2 regions of the Tistrella bauzanensis genome follow, and region 1 is predicted to be linked to the other one. Evidence: riboswitches for the same ligand, from Rfam matches in the RefSeq annotation. Region 1 holds a riboswitch; the other holds the start of a gene.
What was found. A riboswitch is a leader RNA that binds a small molecule or an ion and turns the genes downstream of it on or off. The one in region 1 is predicted to bind cobalamin.
Positions count from the first base shown of each region.

Region 2: another riboswitch for cobalamin. It lies ahead of IEW15_RS21955 (ribonucleoside-diphosphate reductase subunit alpha); the one in region 1 lies ahead of IEW15_RS12910 (TonB-dependent receptor plug domain-containing protein).

Region 1 is NZ_BMDZ01000029.1:19,246-26,426, forward strand. Features, by position in the region: gene hrpB (ATP-dependent helicase HrpB) at 1-1,050, opposite strand, end outside; gene IEW15_RS12900 (SIMPL domain-containing protein) at 1,058-1,792, opposite strand; gene IEW15_RS12905 (PRC-barrel domain-containing protein) at 2,150-2,725, shown strand; cobalamin riboswitch at 2,924-3,146, shown strand; gene IEW15_RS12910 (TonB-dependent receptor plug domain-containing protein) at 3,257-5,224, shown strand; gene IEW15_RS12915 (cobyric acid synthase) at 5,251-6,744, shown strand; gene cobD (threonine-phosphate decarboxylase CobD) at 6,741-7,181, shown strand, end outside.
Region 2 is NZ_BMDZ01000078.1:9,214-16,394, reverse strand. Features, by position in the region: gene IEW15_RS21965 (thiolase family protein) at 1-119, shown strand, start outside; gene IEW15_RS21960 (ribonucleotide-diphosphate reductase subunit beta) at 136-1,248, opposite strand; gene IEW15_RS21955 (ribonucleoside-diphosphate reductase subunit alpha) at 1,239-3,176, opposite strand; cobalamin riboswitch at 3,309-3,535, opposite strand; gene IEW15_RS21950 (AMP-binding protein) at 3,555-5,342, opposite strand; gene IEW15_RS21945 (crotonase/enoyl-CoA hydratase family protein) at 5,437-6,339, opposite strand; gene IEW15_RS21940 (TetR/AcrR family transcriptional regulator) at 6,526-7,164, shown strand.

The sequences.
Region 1 (7,181 bases):
GACCCCCTCGGCGACACGCCCGGCGCGGCCGCGGCGCTGTTCGGCCTCAGCGCGCGACACCCGCAGCGTCTCAAGCCGGCTCATGCCGCTTGCCGGGTCGAAGCGCGGCCGCCGGGTGTAGCCACCATCGATCACCACCCGCACGCCGTCGATGGTCAGGCTGGTTTCGGCGATCGCGGTCGCCAGCACCACCTTGCGCCGGCCGGGCACCGACGGGCGGATCGCCAGATCCTGAGCCTCGGCGGTCAACTCGCCGGCAAGCGGCATGATATCGACGCCGGGGCCACCCGCCCCGGCCAGCAGATCGGCCGTGCGCGCGATCTCCCCCGTGCCGGGCAGAAACGCCAGGATGTCGCCGGTCTCGGCCGCCAGCATGCGGCGGACCGCACCGGCCATGGCAGGGGCAAGCTCGCGCGGTTCGGGCCGGCGGTCGTCGTTCACCACCACCACCGGAAACATCCGGCCATCGGCGCGCAGCCGGGTCGCGTCCCCGATCAGGGACGCGACCCGGCCGGCGTCGAGCGTCGCCGACATGGCGATGATCCGCAGATCCGGCCGCAGTGCCTGTTTGACCTCGATCGCGAGCGCAAGCCCCAGATCGCCGTCCAGGCTGCGTTCATGGATCTCGTCGAAGATCACCGCGGCCACACCGTCGAGTTCGGGATCGCCCTGGATGCGGCGGGTGAAGATGCCCTCGGTCACCACCTCGATCCGGGTGGCGGCGCTCACCCGGGCATCCAGACGCACCCGATAGCCCACGGTCTGGCCCAACGGCTCGCCCAGCATCGCGGCCATGCGGGCGGCCGAGGCCCGCGCGGCCAGACGCCGGGGTTCCAGCATCAGAATGCGGCCGCCGGCAGCCCAAGGGGCATCCAGCAGCATCAGCGGCACGGCCGTGGTCTTGCCGGCGCCGGGCGGGGCCTCGATGACGAGGTCACGTCCGGCCGCGAGTTCCGACCGGATGGCGGGCGCGAGCCCGGCCACCGGCAATGCCGCGATCGCATGGGCGATCCGCGCCGGCAGGGGCGCATCGGTATCAGGCGCCGTCACTGTATGGTCAGTCTTCCAGGAAGAAATCGATGGTGCTCACCACCCGCACCGTCTTGGTGATCTGGCGGCTTTCCGGCATGTTCGGAATATCGGTCGCCGGCAGGATCTGGAACAGCCCCTGCGAGGCATTGCGGATCGCGCCCACCCGGCTGCCGCTGTCGGTGGCGAACTGGGCGGCGCCGTCACGCGCATTGGCGGTGGCCTCGGCGATCATCTCGGGTTTCAGGTCGTTCAGTTTGGTGAAGACGAAAGACGGGCCGCTGCCAAAGGCGCCCATCTCGTTCGACAACACCACCCCCGCCTCGACCAGTGCCCCCACCTTCTGCGACGCGGCCTCGACCTTGTCGACCTCGGTGGTGCGCACGGCCACCGTCTGCGCCACGATATAGCGCACCTCGACCGGGCCGGAGCGATAGAGCTGCGCATTCTGGTCGGTGACGTCCAGGCTCAACATCTCGATGTTCTCGGCCGGCAGGCCGGCATCGGTAAAAAAGCTGGTGACAGATTCGGTTGCGCCGCGCAGTTCACGCAGAACCTCAGTCAGATCATTGCCCGACGCCACATAGCGCAGCGACCACACCGCCAGATCGGCCTTGACCTCGCGTTCGGACAGGCCCTTGACCGAAACGGTGCGATTGCCCAGCCGCGCCTCGACCACGCCCTGGCCCACCAGCCAGCCGCCGGCGGCGATGCCGACCGCGATCACGGCGGCACCGGCCAGACCCAGAATGTCCATACGCATGCGGCAGCTCTCCTCACCACGTGGGAACCAGACGGGCCATGGCCATGTTTGGACCTGTGCGGTCGCCGTCGTTACCTCTGACGCGGAGCCTGCGCCGGGTGCCGGTCGCCGTCAAGCACCGCTGCGACATGCGGACGACACAGGTTGTTGCCCGATGCAATCGCTGTGGCCGCAACTGCGCTTATCTTTCATGCCAGGACATCATAGCGACACAACTTGAGACATGCCTCAATATTCACTGGCAAAATGCCTCATGATTATGCCACAGCCTTTGCCATTCACAATCATAATGGAAGATCTTAAGTCTTAGGGGAAGGCAAGAGAGCTTGCCGGATCGCTGAACACAGGAGACCCCCCATGCTGAAGTCCATGCGCAGCACCACCTCGGCTCTCGCGATCATTCTTGGCCTTGGTGCCGTTCCGCTTGCCGCAGGCAGCGCGCTGGCCCAGGCGACAACCCCCGGTGCCGGCACCACCACCGAGGCGCCGGCGGGCGGTTCAGCCGACACGATGAACCAGGCCCCGGCCGCCGGCGCACCCGCCGCCACCACCCCGCCCGCGGGCGCCGAGGATACCGCCGAGGCGCCGCCGGAGCCGCAGCCGGCCAACACACTGCTGTCGAGTGACGCTGTCGTCCGCACGCCGGATGGCGAGGAAGTCGCCACGCTTCGCGGTCTGATCTTCGATCCCAATGGCCAGATCACCCACGCCGTTCTGGGATATGGCGGCCTGCTGGGCTTCGGCACCAAGGAAGTGATGGTGCCCTGGGATCAGCTGACCGCGGAACCGGGCGAACAGGTTCTTGTCGCCTCGATGACGCCGGAACAGCTTGAGCAGATGCCGGCCTTCAAATCGGCAGAAGCGGTCAAGAGCGACGCCGAGGCCGGTGCCGCCCAGCCGATGACCACCACCGCCCCGGCCCCCGCCGGCTGATACTCCGTCTCCAGCCTGAACGACCCGCGTTTCCCTGGAATACCCACTCTCTCTCTCCCTGAGACTTGCTCTCTCCCTGAGACTTGGGCCCTGAAGGCCTGGCGTCGCATCCCGATGGTGCGACGCCATTTTTTTGGCCGCTGCCGGTGCTGCGTTCCACCGGCCGATGGATGGCCCTTGTCGGCGGTGGATGCTGTGTCTATGGTGCGCGGCGACGGTTTCGCGCACAGGTTCTGTCTGTGAGCGGATGAAGAGGGAATGCGGTGCGGCGGGGCCAGCCCCCGCCAATGCCGCGGCTGTACCCGCAACTGTAGGCGGAGAGCACCACCCGATCATGCCACTGGTGACCATGGGTTGCCGGGAAGGCCGGGCGGCGCATGGACCCGCGAGCCAGGAGACCTGCCGTCAGCCACCCGCGTATCGAGGCGACCACCGGACGGGTCTGACCGGTGGAGCGGCGGCATCTTTTGTCTGCAAAGAGCCGCCAGCCGCGTCGATGCGCTTTGGCCATCGTCATTGCGGGACCGCTCGATGCACACCTCCAGGCGCTATCGTCCTATCCATGTCACCGCCCGGCCCTCGACCGCAGCCCGGCCCTCAACCGCAGTCTGGCCCTCGACCGCAGCCCGGCTCGTCGCCGGCGGCGCGCTTGCCATTCTTCAGGGCCAGCTTGCCATCGCACCGGCCCGGGCCGACGAGCCCTTGTCGCCGCTTGTGGTCAGCGCCACCCGGACGGCCGTGGATCCGGATCGCATCGGCAGCGCCGTGACCGTCATCGAGGGCGACAGCTTGCGGCAGGCGGGCACGGTGTTCGTGGTCGATGCCCTGCGCCGGGCGCCGGGGGTGAGCTTCAGCCGCACCGGCGGCCCCGGCTCCGCCACCAATCTCAGGCTGCGCGGCACCGATGACAGCCAGACCAAGATCCTGATCGACGGCGTCGAGGTGAACGATCCCGCCAGCGCCAGTGGCGGCTTCGATCTGGGCCGGCTGCTCGCCGACGATGTCGACCGTATCGAGGTGCTGCGCGGTCCGCAAAGCGCCCTTTATGGCGCGGATGCCATTGGTGGCGTGGTCAATATCATCACCCGTCGCGGCCTGAGGGATGGCGGGCATGGGGTGGAGGGCGATGCCTCGGTCGAGGCCGGCGCCTATCGCAGCCAGCGGGTCAGCACCGCCCTGCGCGCGGCCGGTGCCGGCTGGGACGCGGCGATATCCGCGGTCGATTTCCGGACCGAGGGCTTTTCGCGGCTGGAAGGCGGCCGAGAGGATGACGGGTTCACCGGCACCCAGATCGGCCTGTCCGGGGGCGTGACGCTCAGCGACGTGCTGGCGCTGGAAGCCACGGGCACGGCAGCGCGGACCAGCGCCGATTTCGACCCGTCGAGCAACCCCGAAGCGCCGGGTACCAATGATGCCCTGAGCTATAGCGGGCGGCTGACCGCGATCGCCACCCTGGCCGATGGCCGGGTGGAGAACCGGACGACGCTGTCGGGCGCGCGGCTCGATCGGGAGTCGAACAACCCCCTGTCGCGTTTTCAGGCCCGCACCGAATTCGATGGCGTGCGCCAGGGTATCGAGACCCAGACCGATATCATGGTCGACGATCACGACGACATCCTGACACTCGGCCTTGGCACCGAGACCGAACGCGCCACCATCCGCGATGCCCGCGCATTGGGCGATCCGGTCACCACCACGCTGAAGGCCGATGCCACGACCACCGCGATCTTCGGCCAGTATCAGGCCGGCTTATGGGATCAGGTGTATCTGACCGCCGGCCTCAGGCGCGACGATCACGACGCCTTCGGCGCCAGCACCACCTGGCGGTTCACCGGCGCCTGGGTGATTCCAGGCACCGGCACCACCCTGCGCGGCAGCCTGGGCACCGGCACCAAGGCACCGTCGCTATACCAGCTTTATCACCCGACCTATGGCGACGCGTCGCTTGATGTCGAGAAGAGCCGCGGCTATGACCTTGGTATCGAACAAAGTTTCCTGGAAGAACGCCTGACCCTGGGCGCCACCTGGTTCCGCAACGATATCCGCAACATGCTGAGCTTCGACAGCGCCGCCAGCCGCTATCGCAACACCGCCCGCGCCCGCACCGAAGGCGTCGAGCTGTCGGCCAGGGCCACGCCGGCAGACCTGTTGTCGCTTCAGGCCGCTTATACCTATCTGGAGACGACCGACCTCGATACCGGCGGGCAGCTGCCGCGCCGGCCGCGCCACAGCCTGTTCGCCGCCGCCGATCTCTATCCATGGGATGGCAGCCGGATCGGCGCCGAGGTGACCCATGTCGGCGCACAGCAGAATTCCGCCAGCCGGCCCACCAGGATCCGTCGCTATACGGTGCTGGGGCTAAATGGCGACCAGCGGTTGACCGACAGCCTGACCGCCTTCGCGCGGCTCGACAATGTCTTCGACGTCGACTATCAGGAAGTGGATGGCTATGCCACCCCTGGTCGCAGCGTCTATCTGGGCCTGCGGGCCACATTCTGAGACCGCCGGTCAGGAGGGCTACAATCATGGCCACCGCGCGCTGCCTGATGGTGATGGGCACTGGTTCCGATGTCGGCAAATCGCTGCTGGTTGCAGGCCTTGCCCGCATCGCCCGCCGGCGCGGGCTGACGGTGCGGCCGTTCAAGCCGCAGAACATGTCCAACAATGCCGCCGTAACCGCCGATGGCGGGGAAATCGGCCGGGCGCAGGCACTTCAGGCCCGCGCCTGCGGTGCTGCGTTGAGCGTGCACATGAACCCGGTGCTGCTGAAACCGCAGACCGATATCGGCGCGCAGGTCGTGGTTCAGGGCCGGATGGCCGGCACGGCGCGCGCCGCCGAATACCGCGGCTGGCGCGACCGCCTGATGCCCAGGGTTCTGGAGAGCTTCCATATCCTGACCGATCAGGCCGATCTGGTATTGATCGAGGGTGCGGGATCGGTGTCGGAGGTCAATCTCCGTGCCGGCGATATCGCCAATATGGGCTTCGCCACCGCCGTGCAGGCGCCCGTGGTTCTGGCCGGAGATATCGACCGCGGCGGGGTGATCGCCCAGATGGTCGGCAGCCACATGCTGTTGCCACCCGATGAGCGCGCGCTGATCAAAGGCTTTATCATCAACCGGTTCCGGGGCGATGTTCGCCTGTTCGATGGCGGGCTCGACGAGATCCGGCGCCGCACCGGCTGGACGGCTTTCGGTGTCGTCCCCTGGCTGCCGGCGGCGGCGCGGCTGCCGGCCGAGGATGCGGTCGCCCTGGACATGCCAGGCGGCCCCGGCCCCGGGGGCCTGAAGATCGCCGTGCCGATGCTGTCGCGCATCGCCAATTTCGACGATCTGGACCCGCTGAAGCTGGAGCCACAGGTGGCCCTGACCATGGTGCCGCCCGGCCAGCCGCTGCCGGTCGCCGATCTGATCATCCTGCCGGGCAGCAAGGCGACCATCGGCGATCTGGCCTTCTTCCGCGCCCAGGGCTGGGATATCGATCTGGCCGCCCATGTCCGGCGCGGCGGACGGGTGATCGGCATCTGCGGTGGCTATCAGATGCTGGGGCGCAGCATATCCGACCCTGAGGGCATCGAGGGCGAGCCCGGCCATGTCGCGGGGCTGGGCCTGCTCGACATCCACACCCGGCTGGGTGGCGATAAGTCGCTGATTGAGGCGACAGGCACCGACAGGATCACGGGGGCCGCCGTCCATGGCTATGAGATGCATATCGGCGTCACCACCGGCCCCGATTGCGCGCGGCCGATGCTGATGCTGGCCGGGCAACCGGGCGTGGCGGAGCGCGCCGATGGTGCGGTGGGCCATGACGGGCGGGTGACCGGCTGCTATCTGCACGGGCTGTTCGGCGCCGATGGCTATCGCGCGGCATTGATCGAGGCACTGACCGGCCGGCGCCCGGCGCCGGTCGACTATCAGCGCTCGGTGGATCAGGCGCTGGATGCCCTGGCCGACCATCTGGAAGCCAACCTGGACATCGAGGCGCTGTTCGCCGCCGCCGCCCGGCCGGTGCGGCCATGACCGGGACGGGACCGGCGGAGCGGGATCATGGCGGCGGTCTGACGCGGATGATGGTCCGCTATCCGCATGCACCACGGCCCTGGATCGACCTCAGCACCGGCATCAATCGGAATCCATATCCAATTGATATTGCTAACAATATTTCGGATGCCTGGACCCGGCTTCCCGATGACGACCTGATCCGGCCCTGCATCGCCGCCGCCCGGCGCTTCTATGGCGCCGCGTCGGATGATCAACTGTGCCTGGGGCCCGGCTCGCAGGCGCTGATCCAGGCCCTGCCCTTCGCCGTGCCGCGCGGGCGGGTCGCGGTGCTGGGGCCGACCTATAACGAACATGGCCCCGCCTGGCGGCGCGCCGGACACGCGGTCTGCGTGGTCACCGACCCTGCAGACCTCACGGCCCCCGGCATCGATACCGCGCTGGTCGTGAACCCGAAC
Region 2 (7,181 bases), on a different contig from region 1:
GTGCCCGGATCACCGGCAAGGCCGCGCAGTTGCTGAAGCGCATCGGCGGCCGCTATGCCCTCGCCACCCAGTGCATCGGCGGCGGCCAGGGCATCGCGACCATTCTTGAAGCCGTCTGATCAGGCGCGTTCAGCGTCAGGTTGCCGAGCGGTGTCTGCGGTCGAACTGCGCCCAGACACCGGCCGGGCCATCCCAGTCGCCCCGGCTGGCGGCCTTGGAATATTCGGTCGCGCGCTGCTCGAAGAAATTGGCGTGCTCAACGCCGTTCAGAATTTCGACCAGCCAGGGCAACGGATGCGGCACCAGCGGTCGTGCGCCATCCTCGACGTCGGAATAACAGCCATGAACCGGCCGCAGGCCAAGCTGGGTCAGCCGCCAGTCGGCGATATAGCGGATATAGGCCTTGATATCGGCCGGCGTCATACCGTGCACCGGCCCCAGTTCGAAGGCCAGATCGATGAACCGGTCTTCCAGCGACACCATGGTGCGGGCCAGATCGATGATGTCATCGCGGACCGATGCGGTCACGGCGCCGGTCTCGCGATGCCATTCATGAAACAGGCGGATGATGCCGGCGCAATGCAGGCTTTCATCGCGCACCGACCAGCTCACGATCTGGCCCATGCCGTTCATCTTGTTGTGGCGCGGAAAGTTCAGCAGCATCGCGAAACTGGCGAACAGCGCCATGCCCTCGGTGAAGGCACCGAACATCGCCAGCGTCCGCGCCACATCCGCAACCGTGCCCGTGCCGAAACTGTGCATGTAATCGGCCTTGGCGCGCATATCGCCATAGCTGCGGAAGGCCTCGAATTCAGCCTGTGGCATGCCCAGCGTCTTCAACAGCAGGGCATAGGCATCGATATGCACGGTTTCCATGTTCGAGAACGCCGCCATCATCATCTGGATCTCCAGCGGCTGGAACAGCGGGATATAGCGCTTCAGATAATTGTCACCAACCTCGATATCCGACTGGGTGAAGAAGCGGAAGATCTGGGTGAGCAACTGGCGTTCGGCATCGCTGACCCGGTCGGAATGCCAATCCTTGATATCACCGCCAAGCGGTACTTCCTCGCCCATCCAATGGGCCTGCTGCTGGCGCTTCCAGAAGCCATAGGCCCAAGGGTAGCGGTCGACGTCATAGCTGCCGGTCGCGGTCAGCAAGCCGACGCGACCAGTGCCGATCAGGGTCATTGGATCGAGCGTGCCCGGGATGCCGGCAAGGCCATGGGTGCGGATCGTCACTGACATGCAAGGCATTCCTCATAATCGGTCGGCGCGACACGTGCCGCGGAGGTCGACACGGCATCCGTTCCGCTGGTCGCCATGCTGTCGGCATCTCCCGCGAAGCCCGCGCGCTGCAACGCCCGCGACCGGCAGTAATACAGGCTCTTCACCCCCCGCTCCCAGGCGGTCCAGTGCAGCATATGCAGATCCCATTTATCGATATCGGCCGGCAGATACAGGTTCAGTGACTGGCTCTGGCAGATGAATGGCGCGCGGTCGGCGGCGAAATCGATGATCCAGCGTTGATCGATCTCGAAGGCGGTGCGGAACACTGCCTTTTCCTCTGCGGTCAACGCATTCAGATGCTGCACCGATCCCTCATGACCCAGAATAGACTGCCAGACCGCCGGCCTATCCAGCCCCTTGGCGGCCAGCAGCCGGACAAGATGCGGATTGCGCACCGATATCGCGCCCGACAGGGTCTTGTGGGTGTAGATATTGGCGGGGATCGGCTCGATGCAGGCGCTGGTGCCACCACAGATGATGCTGATCGATGCTGTGGGCGCGATGGCGAGTTTGTGGCTGAACCGCGCCTGCATGCCGGCTTCGGCCGCGTCGGGACAGGGGCCGCGCTCGCCAGCCAGGAACACCGATGCCCGGTCGGCCTCGCGCCGCAGCTTGCGGAAGATGGCGAGATTCCACGCCTTGGCCATGGCGCTTTCGAACGGAATGCCTCGCGCCTGAAGAAAGGCGTGAAAGCCCATCACGCCCAGCCCGACCGAGCGTTCGCGCATCGCTGAATAGCGCGCGCGGGCCATGCTGTCGGGCGCGGTCTCGATGAAGCTGGTCAGCACATTGTCGAGGAAGCGCATCACATCCTCGACGAAGCCCGGCGCCTCATTCCATGCGTCCCAGGTCTCGATGTTCAACGAGGCGAGGCAGCAGACCGCGGTGCGCTCCCGGTCGTGATGATCCAGGCCGGTGGGCAGGGTGATCTCGCTGCACAGGTTCGAGGTCGACACATCCAGCCCCAGCATCCGCTGGTGGCACGGCAGCGCCCGGTTGACCGTGTCGATGAACAACAGATAAGGCTCACCGGTCTGAAGCCGGGTTTCAAGGATGCGCTGCCACAGCCGGCGGGCATCCACCCGCCGGATCTCGCTGCCGTCACAGGGGCTGCGCAGCGCGACATCATCCCCTGTCTTCACCGCCGCCATGAAGGCATCGGTGATGTTGATCCCGTGATGCAGGTTCAGGCCCTTGCGGTTGAAATCGCCCGACGCCTTGCGGATCTCCAGGAATTCCTCGATCTCGGGATGATGAATGTCCAGATAGACCGCCGCCGATCCGCGGCGCAGCGACCCTTGCGAAATCGCCAGGGTCAGGCCGTCCATGACATGAATGAACGGAATGATGCCCGACGTCTCGCCACAGCCCTTCACGGTTTCGCCGATCGACCGGACCTGACCCCAATAGGTGCCGATGCCGCCGCCATTCGAGGCCAGTGCCACATTCTCGTTCCAGGTCCGGACGATACCGTCCAGGCTGTCGGGAACGGCGTTCAGGAAGCACGAAATCGGCAGGCCCCGCGCGGTGCCGCCATTGGACAGGATGGGTGTCGCCGGCATGAACCACAGCCGCGACATCGCATCATAGATCCGCTGGGCATGGTCGATATCGTCGCCATAGGCACAGGCCACCCGCGCGAACAGATCCTGATACCGCTCCCCCGGCATCAGATAGCGGTCGCGCAATGTCGCCTTGCCGAAATCGGTCAGCAGCGTGTCGCGACCATGATCGATGGCAAGATCCGAGGGCCGCGGTGCCGGTGCCAGCGTTACCGGTGCCAGCGGGGCCGGCAGCGGCGCATGCCGTATCCGCCCGGCCCCGACCGGCGCGGTAACGGGAACCAGATGACCATGACGGTCGAAGTCGAAGGCCGCAGACGACATGGTGTTCACCCATCTGCCCTGGCGGAGCGGTTCCGGGTGAACGCAGGGCGATGAGGCCACAGCCCTGGCCCGGAACAACCGGGCAAGGCATGAGCTGCCGCCTGCGCCCGCCGGGACTCCCCGCCCAGGGACGTTTCAACAGGTTCGCGGCAGGTCTCCTGGCTCGCGGGTCGCCACTGCCACACAGGCCTTCCCGGCATGTCGTCATGCCAGTGGCACCAGATCGTGTGGTCGCTCGCCGCCTACAGTTGCGGGGACAGCTTCGGATTTGGCGAGCACCTCTGAGCCGCCCACCGCACCGAATTCCCTCTTAGCCCCATATTTTGTGGATATGAGGAACCGAGAACACTGCATATTGTGCAGATGGACACCCTGTCGTCAAGGCTGGCATTCCTGGGCGCGTTCAAGGCCAAGCCGGGCCAGCACCGCCTCGATGGCCCGCAGCCGGTCGGGTGCCACCTCGCCGTCAATCGTGATGCGCTTTGCCGCCGGATCCGCGCAGCGGATCGCGAGGCCCTCTCCGGTCTCGCCAAGCGCCGCCCGAACCCGATGTTCGGCCGCGAGCTGACGCAGGCGAAAGCGTGCGATCTTGCCAAGCGGGGTCAAGGGCAGGTCGGGCAGCACGAACACATGGCGCGGCCGCGCCGGCGGCTCGGCGATGTGCGCGGCCATAAAGGCCGCGATGTCGTCTTCGGAGCAGATCATGCCGGCGCGCGGCATCACATAAAGCACCGGCAGTTCCCCGGCATAATCGTCGGGCATGGCAACCGCCGCCGCCTGGGCGACCGCCGGATGGGCATGCGCGACCGCCTCGATCGCCACCGGATCGATGTTGTGACCGCTGCGGATGATCACGTCCTTGGCCCGGCCGATGATCCGGAGCTCGCCCGATGGCAGCACCTCGCCCCGATCACCCGATCGCAGCCAGCCGTCCTGCGGGCGATCCACGGTGCCGGCAGCGGTGCGATAGCCCTGGAAGACATGCGGGCCCGCCACCAGAACCTCGCCCTGCGCACCGGGGAGACGGGCCGCGTCGACCGCGCCCAGCGCCACACGCGCCAGCGGCACCGGCGGGCCCACGGCATGGTCGTGGAACCGGCCGTCAGCCGGCTGGACCGACACGATCCCGCCGGTCTCGGTCATGCCATAGAGCTGGCAGACCGGGCATGCGGCGATCTTTTCCACCCGCGCCGCCAGTTCGGGCGCCAGCGGCGAACCGCCGGTCAGGATCGCCCGCAGCCGGTCGAGGCGCGCGGACCCGCGCGGGCTGTCGGCGATGGCCGCCAGAATGGTCGGCACGCTGCCGATCATACTGGCGCCGGTCTCGTCGACGATCTGCCAGAACCGGCGGAGCACCTCCGGGTTGCGCATGGCGGTCGCGGTTGGAAAAATCACCGTGGCGCCCTGCGACAGGGCCGCCAGCAGCACATCCACCGCGCCACCGACATGAAACAGCGGCAGGCCGGTGAGCACCCGGTCTTCGGCGATCATGCCACTGCCGGCCGCCGCCATCAGCGTCGCTGCCGCCAGATTGCGGGCCGACAACTGCGCCAGCCGCGGTGCACCGGTCGTGCCGCCGGTGTGAATGAAGGCCGCCACCCGGTCGGGATGACCCGGATCGACCACACACTCCGCACCGCTACCCAGGAAGTCGACCCAGTTGACAGCCTGCCGACTGGCGGCGCCCATCGGCACCGCGACAACCTTGGTCACCGTCGGCACCGCCGCCACCGCCGCCATCACCCTGCCATGCACATCCAGCGCCGGATGCGGCCCCATGGTCACCACCACCCGGACCCGCGCCAGGGTCATCTGGGCCGTCAGTGCCTCGGCTGACAGCAGCAGGTTCATCGGAAAGGCGATACCGGCCGCCGTGGCGGCGATCAGCGCCATCACCGCCTGCGGCACGAAGGGCAGCAGGATGGCGACGCCGTCCTCCGGCCCGACGCCTGCGGCGCGCAAGGCCGCGGTCATCTGCCGGATCTCGCGGACCAGGGCCGCATAGCTGATCGTGATCGGGGGCGATCCGGCGGCATCCGGCAGATAATCCAGCGCCGGATGATCCGGACGCTCGACAGCGATCTGTGCCAGCAGATCATAGGGCGTGGGTGTCGCGTCGAGGCGGGCGCGCAGCGCCGCCTCGCGCCCATCGGTGCCGGTCGGCATGGGTCGTGTCTCCCTCCCTTTGGGGACGTGTCTTCGTCTTATCGTTCTTGTCGTTGGCGTCCGTTATCCGGCCTGGCGCCGGCCGTGTGCGGCCTCAGCCGTCGCCGTGTCCGTCCATCTCGCGGATCAGGGCGCGGGCCTCGTCGCCCTCGGGGATCGGTCGGCCGCTGTCGCGCCAGGCAACCGCCGCCTTGAAGCCCCGGGCCTGGGCATAACGGCGGAACCACAGGCCTTCAGGGTTGTGGCGGGTGATGCCGTCGAACACTGTCGCCATCATCTGCGACTGTTCCAGGCCCTGGGTCAGCATCACCTGATTGACCACCATCTTGTGCATGGCCAGATGCCCGCGCGGCACGCCGGCGATACGTCCGGCAAGGCGCAGCGTCGCCGCCTCCAGCTCTGCCGCCGGCACCGCCTCGTTGGCCAATCCCCAGGCGGCGGCGGTGCGGCCGTCGATCAGGTCGCCGGTGAACATCATCTGCTTGGCCCGCGCCGGCCCCAGGCGATAGGTCCACATCGCCGTGGTCGGGCAGCCCCAGACGCGGGTCGGCATATAGCCGATGCGGGCATCCTCAGCCATGATCAGCAGGTCGCAGCACAGCGCGATGTCGCTGCCTCCGGCCGCCGCCGCGCCATGAACCTTGGCGATGGTCGGCTTCGAACACCGCCACAGGCTCATGAAATCCTCGGTGTTCCGCTTCATATAGGCGTAGTCGACCATCGGATCCCATGGAAAGCGCTCCTGCTGACAGGGATGCTCGACCATCTGTTCTGCGGTGTCGGCAAGGTCATAGCCGCCGCAGAACCCCTTGCCCGCGCCCTCGACCACGATCACGTGAATATCGTCCTGCGCCTCGGCCCATGCGACGGCGTCCCGGATGTCGCGCGGGGTCTGATCGGTGATCGCGTTCAGCCGCTCAGGGCGGTTCAACAGCAGGCGGGCGATGCGCGGGGCCTGGGGGTCGGGCGCGATGATCAGTGTTTCGAATGCAGGCATATCGGGCTCCATATCCGGGGGCAGGCGGCTGCCGCCGCCTCACAGTCAGTATTGACTGTATGGTGACGGAAATTGACAGTCAATCCTGACCGTCAAATCACGCCCGGCCATCCGCCTGTTGAAATGTCACCGCAGCCGTGGTTGCAATCGCGGCACATCACCCCCGGCCCGGAGGAACCGCCCGCCATGACCGATGCCCGCCCAGTCCCCCCGGACGACCGGCCGATCCGGGAACAACAGCGTGATCAGACCCGCCGGCGCCTGCTCGACGCGGCGGTGACATCGCTGATCGAGCTTGGCGTGGCCCGCACGACCACACTGGAGGTGCAGCGCCGCGCCGGTGCCAGCCGCGGCGCCCTGCTCCACCATTTCCCCAGCCATGCCGCCTTGCTCTCGGCGACCATCGAGGAACTGGTGCGCCGCAATGACGCGGCGGTGCGGGATGCGCGGTCATCGCCAGCGGTCGGGACAGGGCCGGTGGAGCGGGCCATCCGCACCCTGGCCGCGATGAGCGCGCAACCGGCCTTCATGGCCGAGCTGGAGCTATGGGCCGCGGCCCGCACCGATCCGGATCTGCGTGCCGCGATCCAGGCGGCGGAACGGCAGGCGCGTGGCGCCCGCGAGCGGGTGCTCGCCGATCTGTTCAAACCACTGGGCGACGGGCTGCAGCGTGATGCCGTCGTCGCGATGAGCGTCGAGTTTCTCCGCGGTCTCGCGCTGTCCAGCCTGCTCTCCGCCCGCCCGGACTATTACGAGCGGATGGTGACGCAATGGGTGCAGGCGGCGGAACTGCTGCTGGATGCGCCATCCCGACCGGCCGATTGACTGGTCCGTCGACAACA